DNA from 2 places in the Oceanobacillus locisalsi genome. Region 2 is predicted to be linked to the other one. Evidence: a T-box and tRNA genes for the amino acid it is inferred to sense, from the RefSeq annotation. Region 2 holds a T-box; the other holds one or more tRNA genes.
What was found. A T-box is a leader RNA that pairs with one kind of tRNA and senses whether it is charged. The one in region 2 lies ahead of ACFQ19_RS05085 (valine--tRNA ligase), so its partner is inferred to be a tRNA-Val.
Positions count from the first base shown of each region.

Region 1: it has a tRNA-Val gene. The T-box ahead of ACFQ19_RS05085 (valine--tRNA ligase) is inferred to sense a tRNA for this amino acid. The anticodon was not compared.

Region 1 covers NZ_JBHTKK010000017.1:43,951-52,531, forward strand. Annotated here, with positions in the region: gene ACFQ19_RS13535 (aldehyde dehydrogenase family protein) at 152-1,579, opposite strand; gene fabI (enoyl-ACP reductase FabI) at 1,769-2,545, opposite strand; tRNA gene ACFQ19_RS13545 (tRNA-Glu) at 2,844-2,918, shown strand; tRNA gene ACFQ19_RS13550 (tRNA-Val) at 2,990-3,062, shown strand; tRNA gene ACFQ19_RS13555 (tRNA-Thr) at 3,070-3,145, shown strand; tRNA gene ACFQ19_RS13560 (tRNA-Tyr) at 3,188-3,272, shown strand; tRNA gene ACFQ19_RS13565 (tRNA-Gln) at 3,283-3,354, shown strand; tRNA gene ACFQ19_RS13570 (tRNA-Lys) at 3,399-3,471, shown strand; gene ACFQ19_RS13575 (hydroxymethylglutaryl-CoA reductase, degradative) at 3,905-5,194, shown strand; gene mvk (mevalonate kinase) at 5,191-6,150, shown strand; gene mvaD (diphosphomevalonate decarboxylase) at 6,252-7,226, shown strand; gene ACFQ19_RS13590 (phosphomevalonate kinase) at 7,238-8,353, shown strand.
Region 2 covers NZ_JBHTKK010000003.1:184,860-193,440, reverse strand. Annotated here, with positions in the region: gene hemL (glutamate-1-semialdehyde 2,1-aminomutase) at 1-467, shown strand, start outside; gene spoVID (stage VI sporulation protein D) at 1,122-2,282, shown strand; gene ysxE (spore coat protein YsxE) at 2,468-3,466, shown strand; gene ACFQ19_RS05090 (hypothetical protein) at 3,463-3,651, opposite strand; T-box leader at 3,858-4,099, shown strand; gene ACFQ19_RS05085 (valine--tRNA ligase) at 4,170-6,815, shown strand; gene ACFQ19_RS05080 (ATP-grasp domain-containing protein) at 6,848-7,708, opposite strand; gene ACFQ19_RS05075 (ATP-grasp domain-containing protein) at 7,708-8,581, opposite strand, start outside.

The DNA of each region.
Region 1 (8,581 bases), on a different contig from region 2:
AATTTCTGAATTTCGTAATCGTTACGATTTAAAATGTACAGGTTTTTAGAATGGATGTCAAGATATTTTTCAAAAAAAAATCAGCAGCTAAGAAAGCTGCTGATTTTAAAGATCCTTTTGCATCTTTTTATTTTGTGCTGTTTTAATCTCTTTAAGAAGGTAATCCTACAATAGTTTTTGGTTCTAAGAATTCTTCAATTCCGTAGTCTCCCCACTCACGTCCAATACCAGATTGACCGAAACCGCCAAATGGCGCAGTGAAGTCGGCTTTTTCGTTATTGACAACGATTCTGCCTGAACGCAGGCTCCTTGCTGTTTTGGTTAGTGCTTCTGGATCATTGCCGACAACATAACCTGCTAATCCGTAAATGGTGCCATTGGCAATATCGATGGCTTCATCTAAATCTTTATACGTGATAATGGAAAGAACCGGACCAAAAATTTCTTCTTGAGCAATCGTATCTTCAGGTTTTACATTTGTAAATACAGTCAGCTTAGAATAATATCCGGTTTCCAAGCCTTCTGGTTTACCTGCTCCGCCCGTAACAAGGGTTGCTTCGCTGTCGAGGCCTTTTTGGATATAATCTTGAACTGTTTTCCACTGATCCTCAGATACTTGCGGTCCAGTGAAAGTAGATTCATCTTTAGGGTCACCGACAGGATATTCAGAAATATGGTTTTTAATCGCTTGAATAAAATCATCATGCATGGATTCTGGAACGAGTGCCCGTGTTCCGGCAGTGCATACTTGACCGGTATTGCCGGCGATGTTGGAAATTGCTGTTTTAGCAGCATAATCCACATCGGCATCATCTAATACGACAATTGGCGATTTACCTCCAAGTTCTAAGGAAACTTTCTTAATATCTTGAGCGCCGTTTTCCATAATTTTCGTACCTACGCCGCCGGAACCAGTAAAGGATACGAAATCAATATTCGGGTGATTGCTGATACCATTACCAATGGTAGAGCCTGTGCCGTTCACCAAATTAAATACTCCTTTAGGAACGCCGGCGGCTTCAAATACTTCGGTGAGTAAGACAGCGGCAAAAGGTGTTTCCGTAGATGGTTTTAATACGACTGTGCTTCCTGCTGCAAACGCACTTGCCAATTTTGTGGATGCTTGATTTGTCGGGAAGTTCCATGGTGTGATTAAACCAGCCACACCAATCGCATCTTTTTGGATAAAGGAATTTTCTCGTTGTTCGGTAAATGCAAAATCACGTACCAGCTTGGCAGCTGTACGGAAATGATTTAATCCCATTTGATACTGCACATTGGTAGTAAAATTAATTGGAGAACCAAGTTCTTCCATAATTACTTCAATAAATTTATCTTTTCGTTTTTCATATTCATCTGCAATGCGGTCTAACAATGCAGCGCGCTCTTCTTGAGTTGTTTGTGAAAACGCCGGAAAAGCATCTCGTGCAGCTTGAACAGCTTTATCAAGATCTTCTTCTGTACCGGAGCTGATTTCACCGATTTTTTGTTCTGTTGCAGGGTTAATCACATCAATTGTTTCGTTTCCAGTGGAATCGACCCACTGACCGTTAATATAATGCTGTATATAATTATACATTTTATTCCACCCCTTTGTATATTTTTCAATTCATCTTATTTCAAAAGCTATTTTTTAACCTTTCCGAAGGCTACATTATGATTCATTCCCGTTATAATAAAACGTTAAACACAAATGAATCCTTTCTTTTTCCAATAAAAAACTGTCCCTCCTTTGAAAGAGAGACAGTTTTTAATGTCTGTAAGCGAGTTAACCACCAATAATATTGAAACCGGCATCGACATGCAATACTTCTCCAGTGATTCCGCGTGCTAAATCACTCAGGAAGAATAACGTAGCATCTCCGACATCGTCTTGATCAATGTTACGGCGCAATGGAGCTTTTTCTTCAACAACTTGTGCTTTTTCATTGAAGTTAGCCACCCCTTTTGCAGAAAGTGTACGGATAGGGCCTGCTGATACTGCATTCACACGGATTCCGTGTTTACCTACATCTTCAGCTAAGTAGCGTACGCTTGCTTCCAGAGATGCTTTGGCAACGCCCATGACATTATAGCCGGGAACGACTTGCTCTGCCCCGATATAAGTTTGTGTCACAATTGCACCGCCTTCTGTCATCAATTCCTTTGCAGCATTTGTTACTGTGACTAAGGAATAAGCGCTGATTTCTTGAGCCAGCAGGAAGCCGTCGCGGGAAGTAGTGACAAATTCATCCTGTAAATCTTCGCGTTTTGCAAAAGCAACAGAGTGAACCAAGCCATGAATGACTCCGGTTTTTTCTTTTATCTCCTGGAAAGCTTCTTTAACACTTTCATCTGATGCAACATCGCACGAGATAATCGCTTTTGGTTCTATTTCATGTTTCTCTAAAAGTTTTACTAACTTATTATAGGATCTTTCCTGCCGATTTGTAAAAATAAGATTAGCCCCGGCATTATGTAACGATTTGGTAATCCCCCATGCAATACTTCTTTCATTTGCGACACCCATTACAACAATATTTTTACCTTCTAATAGCTTTGTCATACTTTTCCTCCATTCAACATTTTACTTACTTTCTATTATAACGGATTAGTACCAGGTGATAAAGGTAAAACCTGTTTTTCTTTTTATATAGAAGAAACGAGTTGAAAAGATGAAAATTTGTATAAAATGCTATCATTAACAAAGCCTTAAAATAGGGGCTGATGGTGCTTGTGTATCTTTTTGGGAATAAAATAAAGTTTTTTTCATTTTCCTCTTTACAAACGGTTGGTTCCTCGATATAATAAAATTCGTCAGTTTGCGAGAGATATTTTCAAAAACACCTCATAGTAGCAATCATGGCCCGTTGGTCAAGTGGTTAAGACACCGCCCTTTCACGGCGGTAACACGGGTTCGAATCCCGTACGGGTCACCAATATTTTTAATAAAAAAATATATAAAGCACGCATTTTTTTGCGGCATTTACATGCATACATATTATGCTCTGGAGGATTAGCTCAGCTGGGAGAGCACCTGCCTTACAAGCAGGGGGTCGCAGGTTCGAGCCCTGCATCCTCCATCATCACGCCGGCCTAGCTCAACTGGTAGAGCAACTGACTTGTAATCAGTAGGTTGGGGGTTCAAGTCCTCTGGCCGGCACCATTTTTTATGTATAGTTATTTATAATATGGTTAACAATATGACGGAGGGGTAGCGAAGTGGCTAAACGCGGCGGACTGTAAATCCGCTCCCTCAGGGTTCGGGAGTTCGAATCTCTCCCCCTCCACCATGATTTTTGTTGGGCCATAGCCAAGCGGTAAGGCATCGGGTTTTGATCCCGTGCACCCCAGGTTCGAATCCTGGTGGCCCAGCCTTTTTTTTATGCCTTTTTTATTCTCGGCAAGATATATAATGGGAGCCATTAGCTCAGTTGGCAGAGCATCTGACTTTTAATCAGAGGGTCGAAGGTTCGAATCCTTCATGGCTCATTACAAGAATGACAAGTATAGAGCACACAGAAAAACGGGATAAGCTTATCTCGTTTTTTTCTTTATCACGGAGAACCGCCCGTAAAATTTCCGCTTCCAAATAAAGAGAGAGTAAATGTATTTTAGACGGGAGATAACGGGCGCTAACTCCCTGAATCACTCAACTAATCATTCAGTGGGAGAAAAACAAAAACTCCCACTGAATGAAGTTTCGTTTTATAGATAAGCTTTAACGAATGCTGTTTCTTTCATTTGTTTCACTGAAAAAAGACAGGGCTTGACCATCGCATCAAGTATTTGTTCTAGTAACGAAATAAACATCTTCAAAATGAAAAAACGGTGGAATTCGTGTTATAATCAAAATAGTTTCTTTTAGTACTTCGTAATAAAAAGTATATTTTTAGATATGATAAATAAAAAGGATGAGCTAGGCATGACCTCTTCAAGGATACCCGGTTTTTATAATATGACAGTAGAAGAAAGACGGGCACTATTGCGTGAAGCCTTTTCTTTAACAGAAGCTGAAACGCAGAATGTGTCTGATGCAGATGCGCTTACAGTAGGAAAAGCTGATAATATGATTGAAAATGTTATTGGCACCTATCAGCTGCCTTTTGGTTTAGGATTAAACTTTTTAGTAAATGGGAAAGAATATGTTGTGCCGATGGCTATTGAAGAAGCGTCCGTCGTTGCTTCTGCCAGCCATATTGCAAAGATTGTCAGAGAGGCTGGCGGGTTTCAAACAGAGTCGAAAGAGAGACGGATGATTGGACAGATTCAGGTTGTCGGTTGTCCGGATTTTCAAGAAGCAGAGCAACAAATCCTTCATCAAAAAGAACTTTTAATGAAAGCTGCTGATGATGCTTACCCAAGCATTGTTCGACGGGGCGGCGGTGTAAAAGATTTAGATGTCCGGATTCTCAATGAAGAGGATGCGTCGTCATATAGCAAAATGCTGGTAATGCATATCTATGTAGATACCTGTGACGCAATGGGAGCAAATATGATTAACACGATGGTAGAATCTATCGCTCCGATTGTGGAAGAAATAACAAAAGGAAAAGTATATCTGCGTATTTTATCGAATTATGCAGATCGCAGCCTTGCCACAGCTAAATGCGTGATACCTCCACATTTGTTACAGACAGGTACATTTGCTGGAGAAGAGGTAAGAGACGGTGTTATTCATGCGTATGAATTTGCTGCTTCAGACCCATATCGTGCTGTGACACATAATAAAGGAATTATGAATGGAATTGATCCTGTCGTGATAGCGACAGGCAATGATTGGCGAGCCGTAGAGGCTGGAGCGCATGCTTATGCCGCCAGAAACGGACATTATGGTTCTATGACCACATGGTCAAAAGACGAGGAAGGGAACTTAGTTGGTGAAATAGAACTGCCGATGTCTGTAGGAACGGTCGGAGGCGCGACCCGTGTGCATCCGTTGGCTGACTTCTCTTTGTCCATTATGCATATTGAATCAGCAGAGGAACTTGCGCAAGTCATTGTGGCAGTCGGTCTTGCCCAAAATCTTGGAGCGCTCAAGGCATTGGCGACAGATGGTATTCAAAAAGGGCATATGGCTCTTCATTCACGTTCTGTTGCAATAGCTGGAGGAGCAACTGGGGAGATGATTGATGTGATAGCAAAACAATTAGTAGAACAACAAGAAATCCGTGTGGGAAAAGCTGAAGAATTGGTGGAACAGTATAAAAAATGAGTAGTGCAGAAAAAGTAACAGCATCGGAGAAAACAGCTATCGGCATAGCTCATAGTAAGGTCATTTTAATTGGAGAGCATGCGGTTGTACACGGACAGCCGGCAATTGCTATTCCATTTCCTTTGATCGGTGTAGAGACGGAGATTGAGTACGTTCCAGGAACGGTGAAAATGGATAGTACTTTTTATCATGGTCCATTGCAGCATGCTCCGAAAGAGTTGGAAGGGATTGTGGAATGTGTTTCCAAATCTTGTGAATATCTTGGGATTCCTTATAAAGATTTGCTGATACGGATTAATTCTTCTGTGCCTCCGGGGAAAGGGCTTGGATCCAGTGCATCTGTAGCTATTTCTGTTATCCGATCTTTATTCCATTATTGTGAGAGGGAATGTTCGCCAGAAGACTTGCTGAAATTAGCAAATGTGGCAGAAACCTATGCACACGGAGCGCCTAGTGGATTGGACACTTTGACCATTACTTCGGACAAACCGGTATGGTATAAAAAGGACAATCCTGTAGAACACATTGAATTAGGAGAAGACCTTCATTTTATTGTGGCAGATTCCGGCAGATTTGGAGATACTCGTACTTCGGTTGAATCTGTAGCAAATTTATTAAAAACAGCTCCACATCGTATCCATTCTAAAATAGAGCGGATCGGGGAGTTAACGCATCATGCAAAAGAAGCTTTAGAAAAAGCGAGTAAGCAGTTTTTAGGGCAACTGCTAAATGAAGCACAAAAAGAATTGGAAACATTAGGCGTAAGTGATGCTGGATTAAATAAATTAATCCGTTTTGCCCGTGAAGAAGGAGCTTTAGGGGCAAAATTAACAGGCGGCGGAAATGGCGGCTGTATCATTGCCCTTGCGCAAAATGAAGTTCATTCCAAGCAACTGGCAGAAAAATTACGCCGGTTTGGCGCAGCAGCGGTCTGGCCATTTGTTTTAAAGAAATAAAAGGTCATTTCATTCCGTACAAGTTTTTTCATTGCTTACAGCTGCGTGTAATGGGATAACAGAATGATTCAGGGATTGCAGATAGAAAAGGGGATTCAAATATGAAAGCAACAGCAAGAGCACATACGAATATCGCTTTAATTAAGTACTGGGGAAAGCGGAACGAGTCATTGATTCTTCCTGCAAATAGCAACCTTTCCGTGACATTAGATGGTTTTTCCACAGAGACAACAGTGCATTTTCAGGAACACCTGACAGAGGATTCCTTTATCTTAAATGAACAAAGCGCAGAAGAAGATGCACGCACAAAGATAGCGGTATTTTTAGATAAGGTACGAGCTCTTTCTGGAAAGGAAATCTATGCACAGGTTCAATCTGTGAATCATGTTCCTACTGCTGCCGGGTTTGCTTCCTCTGCTTCCGGTCTTGCGGCATTGGCTGCGGCAAGTACCAAAGCAATCGGGCTTTCCTTGGAGGACAGGGAATTATCAAGATTGGCCCGTCAAGGTTCCGGATCTGCTTCCCGCTCCATCTATGGAGGTTTTGTGGAATGGCAAATGGGAGAACGTGAAGACGGTTTGGATTCATATGCTATTCAAGTTGCTGATGCGTCTCATTGGAATATCCGCATTGCTGCAGTGGTTTTGTCCAAAACAGTGAAAAAGGTTTCAAGCAGAGAGGGGATGCGTCGAACCATAGATACCTCTCCTTTTTATGCCGGCTGGCTGGAGCAAACAGCAAAGGATTTGCAGGAAATAAAACAGGCTATTGCTGATAAAGATTTTGAGAAAATGGGGAGCGTTACGGAGGCAAACTGTTTGCGAATGCATGCAACGACCTTAGGAGCGAATCCGCCTTTTACTTATTGGCAAGATAACACGATGCGGGTGATGCAGACGGTACAGGGCTTGAGAGAACAAGGAATTCCTGCCTTCTTTACGATTGATGCCGGACCAAATGTAAAAGTGCTGTATCTTCCGGAAGATGAAGATAAAATAAAAACACGTCTCAATGCAGTAGAAGGCGTTGAAGATATTATTATTAGCAAACCAGGAAGCGGAATCAGTTATATGTAAGGAGGGAGAATATGGCGGTCAAATCAATCACAGTCAAAGTACCGGGGAAATTAATGATAGCGGGAGAGTTTGCCGTATTAGAGCCTTACCAGGACCTGGCAGTGATGGCTGTTAACCGATTTGTCTATGCAACAGTATCGGAAGCGGATAGTCACCAGTTGACGTTATCGGACTTTTCCCTTCATAAGGTTCCTTGGTCATGGCGAGAGACAGATATACATATTGAATCAGATGATTCCCGGTTGTCTTTTGTAAAGGACGCACTCCGGGTTACTTATCGTTATTTGGAAGAACAAGGTTTGCCTGTCCGCCCAATGCATGTATCTACGCGCAGTGAATTAGACGATGCTTCTGGAGTGAAATATGGTTTAGGCTCGAGTGCAGCTATTGTTACGTCTATTGTAGCAGGAGTATTGCGTTTTCAGGCTCCTGAATTGGCTGAAAAAGATACGATTTTTCGCTTGTCTGCGTTATCTCATGTGATAACACAAGGAAATGGATCAGGCGCAGATATAGCAGCATCTACTTATGGCGGGTTGTTGCAATTTTCTTCCTTTCAGGCTGATTGGCTGTTAGAAGCATACCGTGAAGCGGATTCTATTTCTGAAGTCGTGGCGAAGGATTGGAAGTATTATAAAACCAATCCAATTACTTTACCTGCCAATGTTTATTTTTGTGTGGGCTGGACAGGCAGTGCTGCATCGACGAAAGATTTAGTGAATCAGGTTAGTTTATTAAAAGTAAATAACGCAACAGCCTATCAGACCTTTCTGCAAGATAGTAAACAAGCTGTCACTCAATTTTTGACAGGTGCTGAAAATAATGCTTCCTGCCAATTGTTTGAAGGGATAAAGGCAAATCGGAAAGCTTTGAATCAAGTAGGAAAAGCAGCTGATACAAATATTGAAACCCCGGATTTAGCAGTCTTATGCCGTCTAGCAGAAGACTTGGGAGGTGCTGGAAAGCCTTCCGGAGCTGGAGGCGGTGATTGTGGTATTGCTTTTATGCCTTCCAAGGAAGCAGCAGAACAATTAGCAGATGCTTGGGAGAAAGCCGGTATTAAAGCATTGACACTGTCTCCATTTATAGGCGGAGAAATAGTGATTGAAGAAAAGGAAACAAGTTAAAAGATGCATAGGAGAAAGTATAATGAAGAACCGCTTTGCAATACGTCGCATTGTAAATCGGTTTTTTTATTTGGAATTGAGATGAAAGAAACACCGTTACTATCTTTCAAATATTTTTAAGTTTCTTATAAAAAATGAAAATGATTAATGAAGTGTGGAGAAAAATAAGATATTATTATCATAGATATATATTTAATTGGAGAAAAGTACATATAGATGATTGTGGAG
Region 2 (8,581 bases):
CTGTTGGCGCTTATGGCGGAAAACGTGAAATTATCGAACAAATTGCACCAACTGGACCGATTTATCAAGCTGGTACATTATCCGGCAACCCGTTAGCAATGACAGCAGGATATGAATCTTTAGCTGCATTAACAGAAGCTTCTTATGAAGAGATTAATAAGAAGGTAGACCGGCTTACTGAAGGATTCCGCGAGGCAGCCGATAAATATAATATTCCGCTTCATATCAATCGTGCCGGTTCCATGGTCGGCGTCTTCTTCACAGATCAGGAAGTCGTTGATTTTGAAACCGCGCAGTCTTCTAATTTGGATTACTTTGCGCAATATTATCGTGCCATGATTGAAGAAGGCATCTTCCTGCCGCCATCTCAATTTGAGGGATTATTCTTATCTACGGCACACTCCGATGAAGATATTGAAAAAACAATAGAAGCAGTGCATACAGCATTTTCTAAGATTGAAAAATAGATAATAAGTTCATTTAGAAAAAGAAATCCAAACACCACCGTTTGGATTTCTTTTTTAATGGCTCAACTTTCGGTTACTATTCACAGCCACCAAATAAAAATAATATATTTTCAGAGCTCTTCACCAAAATTTATGGTAGACAAATTAAGTTTTAAGGGTAGCCACCGCTAGGGCGGAAAGCGGAATGTTTTTCCGTAGCGGTCATTATCCTCTAAATTTAGTTGATTTTGATGAGGAGCTCTGATGAAGCCAAATAAGTTGGCTGTGAATAGTAACAACTTTCGTACCTTAAAAAGTAATTTCCTTTCCATACAATTGAAGAAGAGAAGGTGAAGTGTAAGCCTGCCGCTGCGGCGGACCGTTGTACGTCGGAAAGCGGAGGGCTTGGCCGGAGTGGGAGCTATACACCATACCCTGCTCAAAAATTGAAGGTCGCTTTAACGAAAAGCAAGTGTGATAATAGGGAGTCTGTTTAACCTGAAACAGCAAGGTTTATATACTTATTCTTTAGTGGTCAAGTTGAGTTAATGCAGAAAAGTTTATTGATATGTATTCCAAGCTGTCTTTTTCTTCTTGGCATATTCCGCTTCTTCCAATCATATAAATGATAACGAATGATTCGCATCTGGACTGTTTGCGAGAGGAGGAATACATTTGTCCGCAGATTCTAATTCATTTATTTTTGAACTGGAAGAATCGCTTTTTTTTGAAAAAGGACAGGAAGTAGAAGAAATCAGAGGCATTTCCATTGAGCCGGAAATTACTATCGAATCATTAGATAACTATATTTCTATTCGCGGCAATATTGAACTTCTAGGAGAATACCAAAAGGTGGATGCAGGAGGTGAAGAAGAAGAAATTTTTGATTTTGATCAGATTCAAGCAAAACGGTATGTGGAAAGTATTCGAGAGGTGAATGGGCTCTATGTATTTACACATAAATTTCCGGTAGATATATCCGTTCCCCCTCAACGAGTTCAAAATATTGAGGACGTCACGGTACAAATTGAGTCCTTTGATTATCATTTATCCGATTCGGACAATTTAAAAATAACTGCCGAGATAGCAATTCAGGGAATTTTGGAAGATGAGGTCTACCGTCCGGAAGAAGAGGAGCCAGAGTCACAAGAAGCTGATACAGAACAAGTGGGAGAAACATTTTCATTTGAAATAGAACATCCGGAAGAAATAGTAACACGTCATGAACAAACAACGTCAACAGAGCAGGAAACGACAGAAGAGGATCTGACATCAGCGGAACAGATAACAACAGAAGAGGAACCGGTATCCGAACAACAGGATGAAAATGATCCGGATCGGTGGAAAATAAAATCACAGCCGCTTTCTGATTATTTTCAATCCCTTTCCGAAGCAACCATTTCCGAGGAAGAAACGGAAGAGGAAAAGCCGGAAGAAGAGAATTTGGAAATGGATGATACGGCAGAGTCGGTGCTGATCGAAGAAGTGGAAGGAATAGAGGAAGAAACAGGGTGGAGCGGGACGGATGAGTCTGAGCTCATTGATTATATAGAAGATGCAGTCTATTCAGACACATCTCGGGAAGAAGAAATCACAGAGGTTGTCACACAGGAAAAAGAAGAAGCACGATCCGAAAGTGATTCCATATTAACAGAGATTTTCCGGGAAGCGGAGGAGAATCATTATAGCAAAATGCGGTTATGTATTGTTCAGGAAAACGATACGATTGATACAATAGCCGAACGTTTTGCCGTCAGCCCGCTGCAATTAATCAAACATAATCAGTTAGACGCTGATTATGAAGTCAATGAAGGACAGCTGCTTTATATTCCATAAAGTAAAATTACCTTCTTACTCACTATATTAAGGCGGGAATTTACAGACTGTTCTCCTTGATAAATAATCATCATAAATAAAAAACACTGCGCAAATAATGGATAAGATTATTTGTGCAGCAGTTTTACATAGGCTTATTTTGACTTATTCGGGGAAAAAAAGACTTCAACTGGAGGTGACACGTGATGAATATATGGAAGAAAGTGCTGGAAGCATATCATATCTATCCTGTCAGTATCGAAAAACAGACCGAACGAGTTGTAAAAGTATTTGATGGTATGCAGGAATATGCATTGAAGCGGAGTTTTTTAACCGAGCAGACAATAGAAGACTGGCAGCATGTCTATCACATTGCCCGTGAAAAAAATGTGACGGAGATTTTACCTGTTTATTTAACCCGGGATAATACATTTTTCCATAAAGAAGAGAACTTTTATTATTATTTAACACCCTGGATTGATTCTCCTGAAATGACGGATTCTGCGTATCATATAGAGCGGACGCTGCAGACACTGGCACAAATCCATAAAAAAACGAGGCAGACCAGCCGTATTAAATCAGAACATCTGAAAGCGTCTTTTCAAGGTTTTTCCAACTTTTGCGAACAGTCTTTGGAACAATTTCAGGTACGTGTCACAGATTATGAAAGCAGAAAATACATGTCTCCGTTTGAACTTTTATATTGCACCCACTATAAAGGGCTATGCCATGCTGTAAGTTTATTGCAGGAAAAGCTGGAACAAATTTATGGGGAGGAAGAAACGGAGATTTTATGGTCTGCAAGTTTATGTCATCAGCGGGTCGATGATACCCATTCCAAAGGCGGTTATTTAATTAATTGGGAAGCGGGTAGTTTGGAGCATCCGGCCCGCGATTTATCCCATTATTTCCGGACATTGACAGGTGCCTATAATCAGCCGGAGAAAACCATACAACAAGCATTTACGGTTTATCAAAAAACCAATCACCTTACTGTAAAGGAAATGCAGCTTATTTCGGTTTATTTATTAAATCCTTCCTCATATTTAAGTGTATTAAAAAATTATACAGAACGCCGTACCAAGAAATCGATGGTAACGCAGGTGAAAGAGCTGCAGCAGCAATTCCGCCGTTTGGAGTTTGCGATGAATTGGGTAGAATTTATTCAAGAAACGTATGAGTCAAAAGAGGAACAGCCGGACTAAATCCACTGCAGGTAAAAGGCAATCACCAGACCAATCAATATAGCAAGTATTAAAATATCCAGTGTAGTGGGTAAAAAAAGTGTGCGGATAAGTTGAAAAATCATAATTGGCGTCACAACTGTTTCCGCAACGAAAATACATTTTCTAGCCCATGGCGGGATCCGATAACGATAAAAACGGGACATTTTCCTCTCCTCCTGTTTATTTGCATGAAGTTAAACTTCTGGAATGTGATATATTATGGTATGTATAAACTTCTAAAAAGTGTGTCAATAATATAGATATACTTTTTTATATGGACTGGACGAACGCCTATTTATCGGTACATGCAAAAGAATGTAGTTGACGTTCTTTAGAGGAACAGATAAAATAAATATTACTAGGAAAACATACGGATACGTTGAAGAGAAGTAGTAAAGAATAAACGCTCTTAAGAGAGGGAAATCACGTGGTGGAAATTTCCCGGGAAGGTTGTTCTTGAAGTCGTCTCGGATGTAGAATCTCTGAAAAGGCAGTAGGAGATTCCGGTTGTCAGCCGATATCCATGACCTTGAGTGTGCTTACTTAAGCTGTAAAGCTTTTTCATAAGCAAACAAAGGTGGTACCACGGAAATATACCTTTTCGTCCTTTATTATAAGGATGAAAAGGTTTTTTTACGTTTTCCGGGAAAGTTTTGTTACATGAACCAAGGAGGTTTTTAACATGTCAGATGAACAAAATCAGCTTCCTCCTAAATACAACCCGCAAGAAGTGGAAGCAGGAAGATATCAATTTTGGTTAGATGGTAAATTTTTTGAAGCGAAAGATGATCCTGAAAAGGAACCGTATTCGATTGTTATTCCGCCGCCAAATGTTACAGGCCGTTTGCATTTAGGGCATGCATGGGATACAACCATGCAGGATACGATTACGCGTATGAAGCGCATGCAGGGCTATGATGTTTTGTGGTTGCCTGGAATGGACCATGCAGGAATTGCCACGCAGGCAAAAGTAGAGGCAAAGTTGAAAGAACAGGGAACGAGCCGTTATGAGCTTGGACGCGAAAAATTCCTAGAAACTGCATGGGAATGGAAAGAAGAATATGCTGACTTCATCCGTTCGCAGTGGGAAAAGCTCGGACTTGGTTTGGATTATTCCCGTGAACGTTTTACGTTAGACGACGGTTTATCGGATGCAGTTCGTGAGGTGTTTGTCCGTCTTTACGAAAAAGGTTTGATCTATCGCGGGGAATATATTATTAACTGGGACCCTTCCACGCAAACAGCACTATCCGATATAGAGGTAATTTACGAGGAAATCCCGGGGAAATTTTATCATATGCGTTATCCTATCAAAGATAGTGAAGAGACTATTGAAATTGCGACAACCCGTCCGGAAACCATGCTCGGGGATACTGCAGTAGCTGTTCATCCCAAAGATGAGCGCTATCAGCATTTGATCGGTAAAACGGTTATCCTGCCGATTGTAGGAAGAGAAATGGAAATAGTTGCCGATGATTATGTAGATATGGAACTTGGTTCTGGTGCAGTAAAAATAACACCTGCCCATGACCCGAATGACTTTGAAATCGGCAACCGTCATGATTTAGAGCGTGTGCTGGTGATGCATGAAGACGGCACGATGAACGAAAATGCCGGCAAGTATCAGGGGTTAGACCGTTTTGAATGCCGGAAGCAGCTGGTTAAAGACCTGCAAGAGCAGGATGTGCTGTTTGAAATCGAAGAACGTCCGCATCAAGTTGGGCATTCGGAGAGAAGCGGCGCCGTTGTTGAACCTTACTTATCCACCCAATGGTTTGTCAAAATGGAGCCACTGGCATCTTCCGCTTTAAGCATGCAGGAATCACCGGAGGAAAAAGTAAATTTTGTTCCGGACCGATTTGAAAAAACATATTTCAACTGGATGGATAATATTCGTGACTGGTGTATTTCCAGACAATTATGGTGGGGGCACCGGATTCCGGCCTGGTATCATAAAGAAACAGGAGAAATCTATGTAGGTAAAGAAGCTCCTGCTGATATAGAAAACTGGGCGCAGGATGAGGATGTATTGGATACATGGTTTTCCTCTGCGTTATGGCCGTTTTCTACGATGGGCTGGCCCAATGAAGAATCTGCGGACCTGAAACGTTATTTTCCTACGAATGTATTAGTAACAGGCTACGATATTATTTTCTTCTGGGTATCCCGGATGATTTTCCAATCGAAAGAATTTATGGATGAACGCCCGTTTGAAGATACGTTGCTGCACGGTTTAATTCGTGATGCAGAAGGAAGAAAAATGAGTAAATCCTTAGGTAACGGGGTAGACCCGATGGATGTCATTGACCAATATGGCGCTGATTCCCTGCGTTATTTCTTAATGACGGGATCCACACCTGGCCAGGACCTGCGTTTTCATTGGGAAAGAATTGAGTCTACCTGGAATTTTGCCAATAAAGTATGGAATGCTTCCCGTTTTTCTCTGATGAATATGGAAGGTTTTACGTATGAGGATATTGATTTAACAGGAGATTTAACCGTTGCAGACAGATGGATTTTATCCCGTTTGAATGAAACGATTGATCACGTAACACGAAATGCGGATAAATATGAATTTGGAGAAGCAGGACGACATCTCTATAACTTTATTTGGGATGAATTTTGTGATTGGTATATTGAAATGGCAAAACTGACGTTATATGGCGAGGATGAGACAAAGAAAAAAACAACACGTTCTGTTTTGGCGCATGTTTTAGATCAGACAATGCGTATGCTGCATCCATTTATGCCGTTTATCACTGAGGAGATCTGGCAGCAGCTTCCGCATGAAGGAGCTTCTATTACCGTCAGTGAATGGCCAGAAGTAAATCCGGCATTTGATGATAAAAAAGCCGTATCGGAAATGCAGCGCTTAGTTGCCATTATCAAATCGGTACGTAACAGCCGTGCAGAGGTGGATACGCCGATGTCGAAGCAGATTGAGATGCTTATTTCTGCTGAAAATGAAGCACTTGTGCAGGAATTAGAGAAGAACCGGGAGTATTTAGAACGTTTCTGTAATCCAAGTTCCCTGCAGATCGCCACAGGCATCGAAGCGCCGGACAAAGCAATGACATCTGTTGTCACCGGAGCGGAAATCTTCTTGCCTTTAGAAGGTTTAATTGATTTTGATAAAGAAATTGCCCGCTTGGAAAATGAACTCGCAAAATGGGATAAAGAAGTGGAAAGAGTGCAGAAGAAACTTTCGAATCAAGGCTTTATCAGCAAAGCACCGGAATCATTGGTGGAGGAGGAAAAGCAGAAAGAAAAAGATTATCTGGATAAACAGGCGAAAGTAAAAGCCCGTTTGGCAGAGTTGAAGCAGTAATTAAAAATAGCTATGCGGATATTTTCGCATAGCTATTTTAGGTTTGACCGCAAGTTTTCTTTTATAAAATGAACATATTTTTCCAAAAGATTAATATTACTAAGCATGCTCAACGTACGTGAGCCAACTGCATCTTCAATTTCATTAAAAATGAATTCTCCGTCATGAGAGAACATGAAATCAATCCCGACCAGTCCGAAATCATAAGCATCTATTATCTTTTGAACCGTTCTTTTTTCAGTTTGATTTAATGTATATAATGATGCCTTCCCTCCCAGGGAGTAATTAGCCCGAAAATCATTTGTGTTTTCACGTAAAACTGCTGCGATGATGTCTTTACCAATCACGAAGACCCGTAAATCCTTGCCTGGCTGTATGTTTTTCGGAGATTGTACTACAAAGGTTTCTGTGGTGTTTTGACAGTACGCTTTCCATTCTTTTAGATGATGAAGCATGACCACCTGACTTCCCCCTTTTCCTGCCGCTGTTTTAACAACAAAAGGGAAATCCAGCGGCGAGGAAGAAGGAGTCAAATTTCCCGGGAAGTAATATGTTTCCGGAACAGGGATGCCTAGCTGCTGGATGGCTAAGTAACCATAGGCTTTGTGGTTAAATGTTTCTGAGATAAGAGGTTTATTAAATACGGCTATCCCCATTTGCTCCAGCTGTTTATTCAAAAGTGGATCGACCGTCCGCACGACAGCGAAATCAGCAGTTATTTCTTTTCCATTTGCATAGATAACCGGTTTATTATGATAAATGCCGATTGAAATTTCTTCTCTGTGTAATAAGACCAGCTCGATAGATTGTTTTTGCGCTTCATCGATAAACCAGTCAATATAACTTTTATTTCGGATAGAATCAGATATTGTATAAATCAGCCAGCCTTTCATCAGGAAAGCTCCTTTTTTATATAGGATATCATGTCATCGGCAACGTTGATTCCGGTACATTCGTATAGATTGCGGATATGTGCATTGGCATTTATTTCACAAACCAGCAGCTCCTCATTTGGGCCATATAATAAATCCACACCGGCAAAATCAGCTCCAATTGCTTTTGCTGCCCTGACAGCCAACTTTTCTGTTTTATCATCAAGCGCAAACGGAAGCATTTTTCCTCCATTTGTTACATTTGCACGGAAATCTTTGTTATTTTGTCGTTCTACAGCAGTTACAGCTTTCTCACCAACAACTTGCACACGGATATCCCGTCCTTTGCTCTCCGCTATATAACGCTGGAATACAAACGGACGTTGTTCCATCATCGGAATAATATTTGTTAATTCTTCGTAGGTGGAAATAAAATGAACCTGTTCTCCAAAGGAACCGAACGCTTCTTTAACAATCAGAGGGATTCCGAGAAACTCCGTGACTTTTTGTATATAAGCAGAAGGGAGGTTTCCTCCATGGTACTTTTTCGGAGCGATGATTGTTTCAGGGAAAGGAATCTGTTGCTGGCTGAGCAATTGATACGTGTAAATTTTATCATCGCTGATTTCAATCGTACGTGATGCATTAAATACACGAACACCGAGCTGCTCCAGTTGTCTTGCTATGTATATATCTTTATCGATAAAAAAAGCAAAATCAGGCAGTTTAACATCATTTGCGATAGATGACACCATGCCATTTTTCGGGCATAATAAAGTTAAAACCGCATCATTTTTTAAACAGATTGTCTGAATATGTTGTTTTTCTGCAGCTTCTGCAATCATATTTGCATAGTCCAGAAATTTATCTGTTGCGATACTTCCATTAATAATA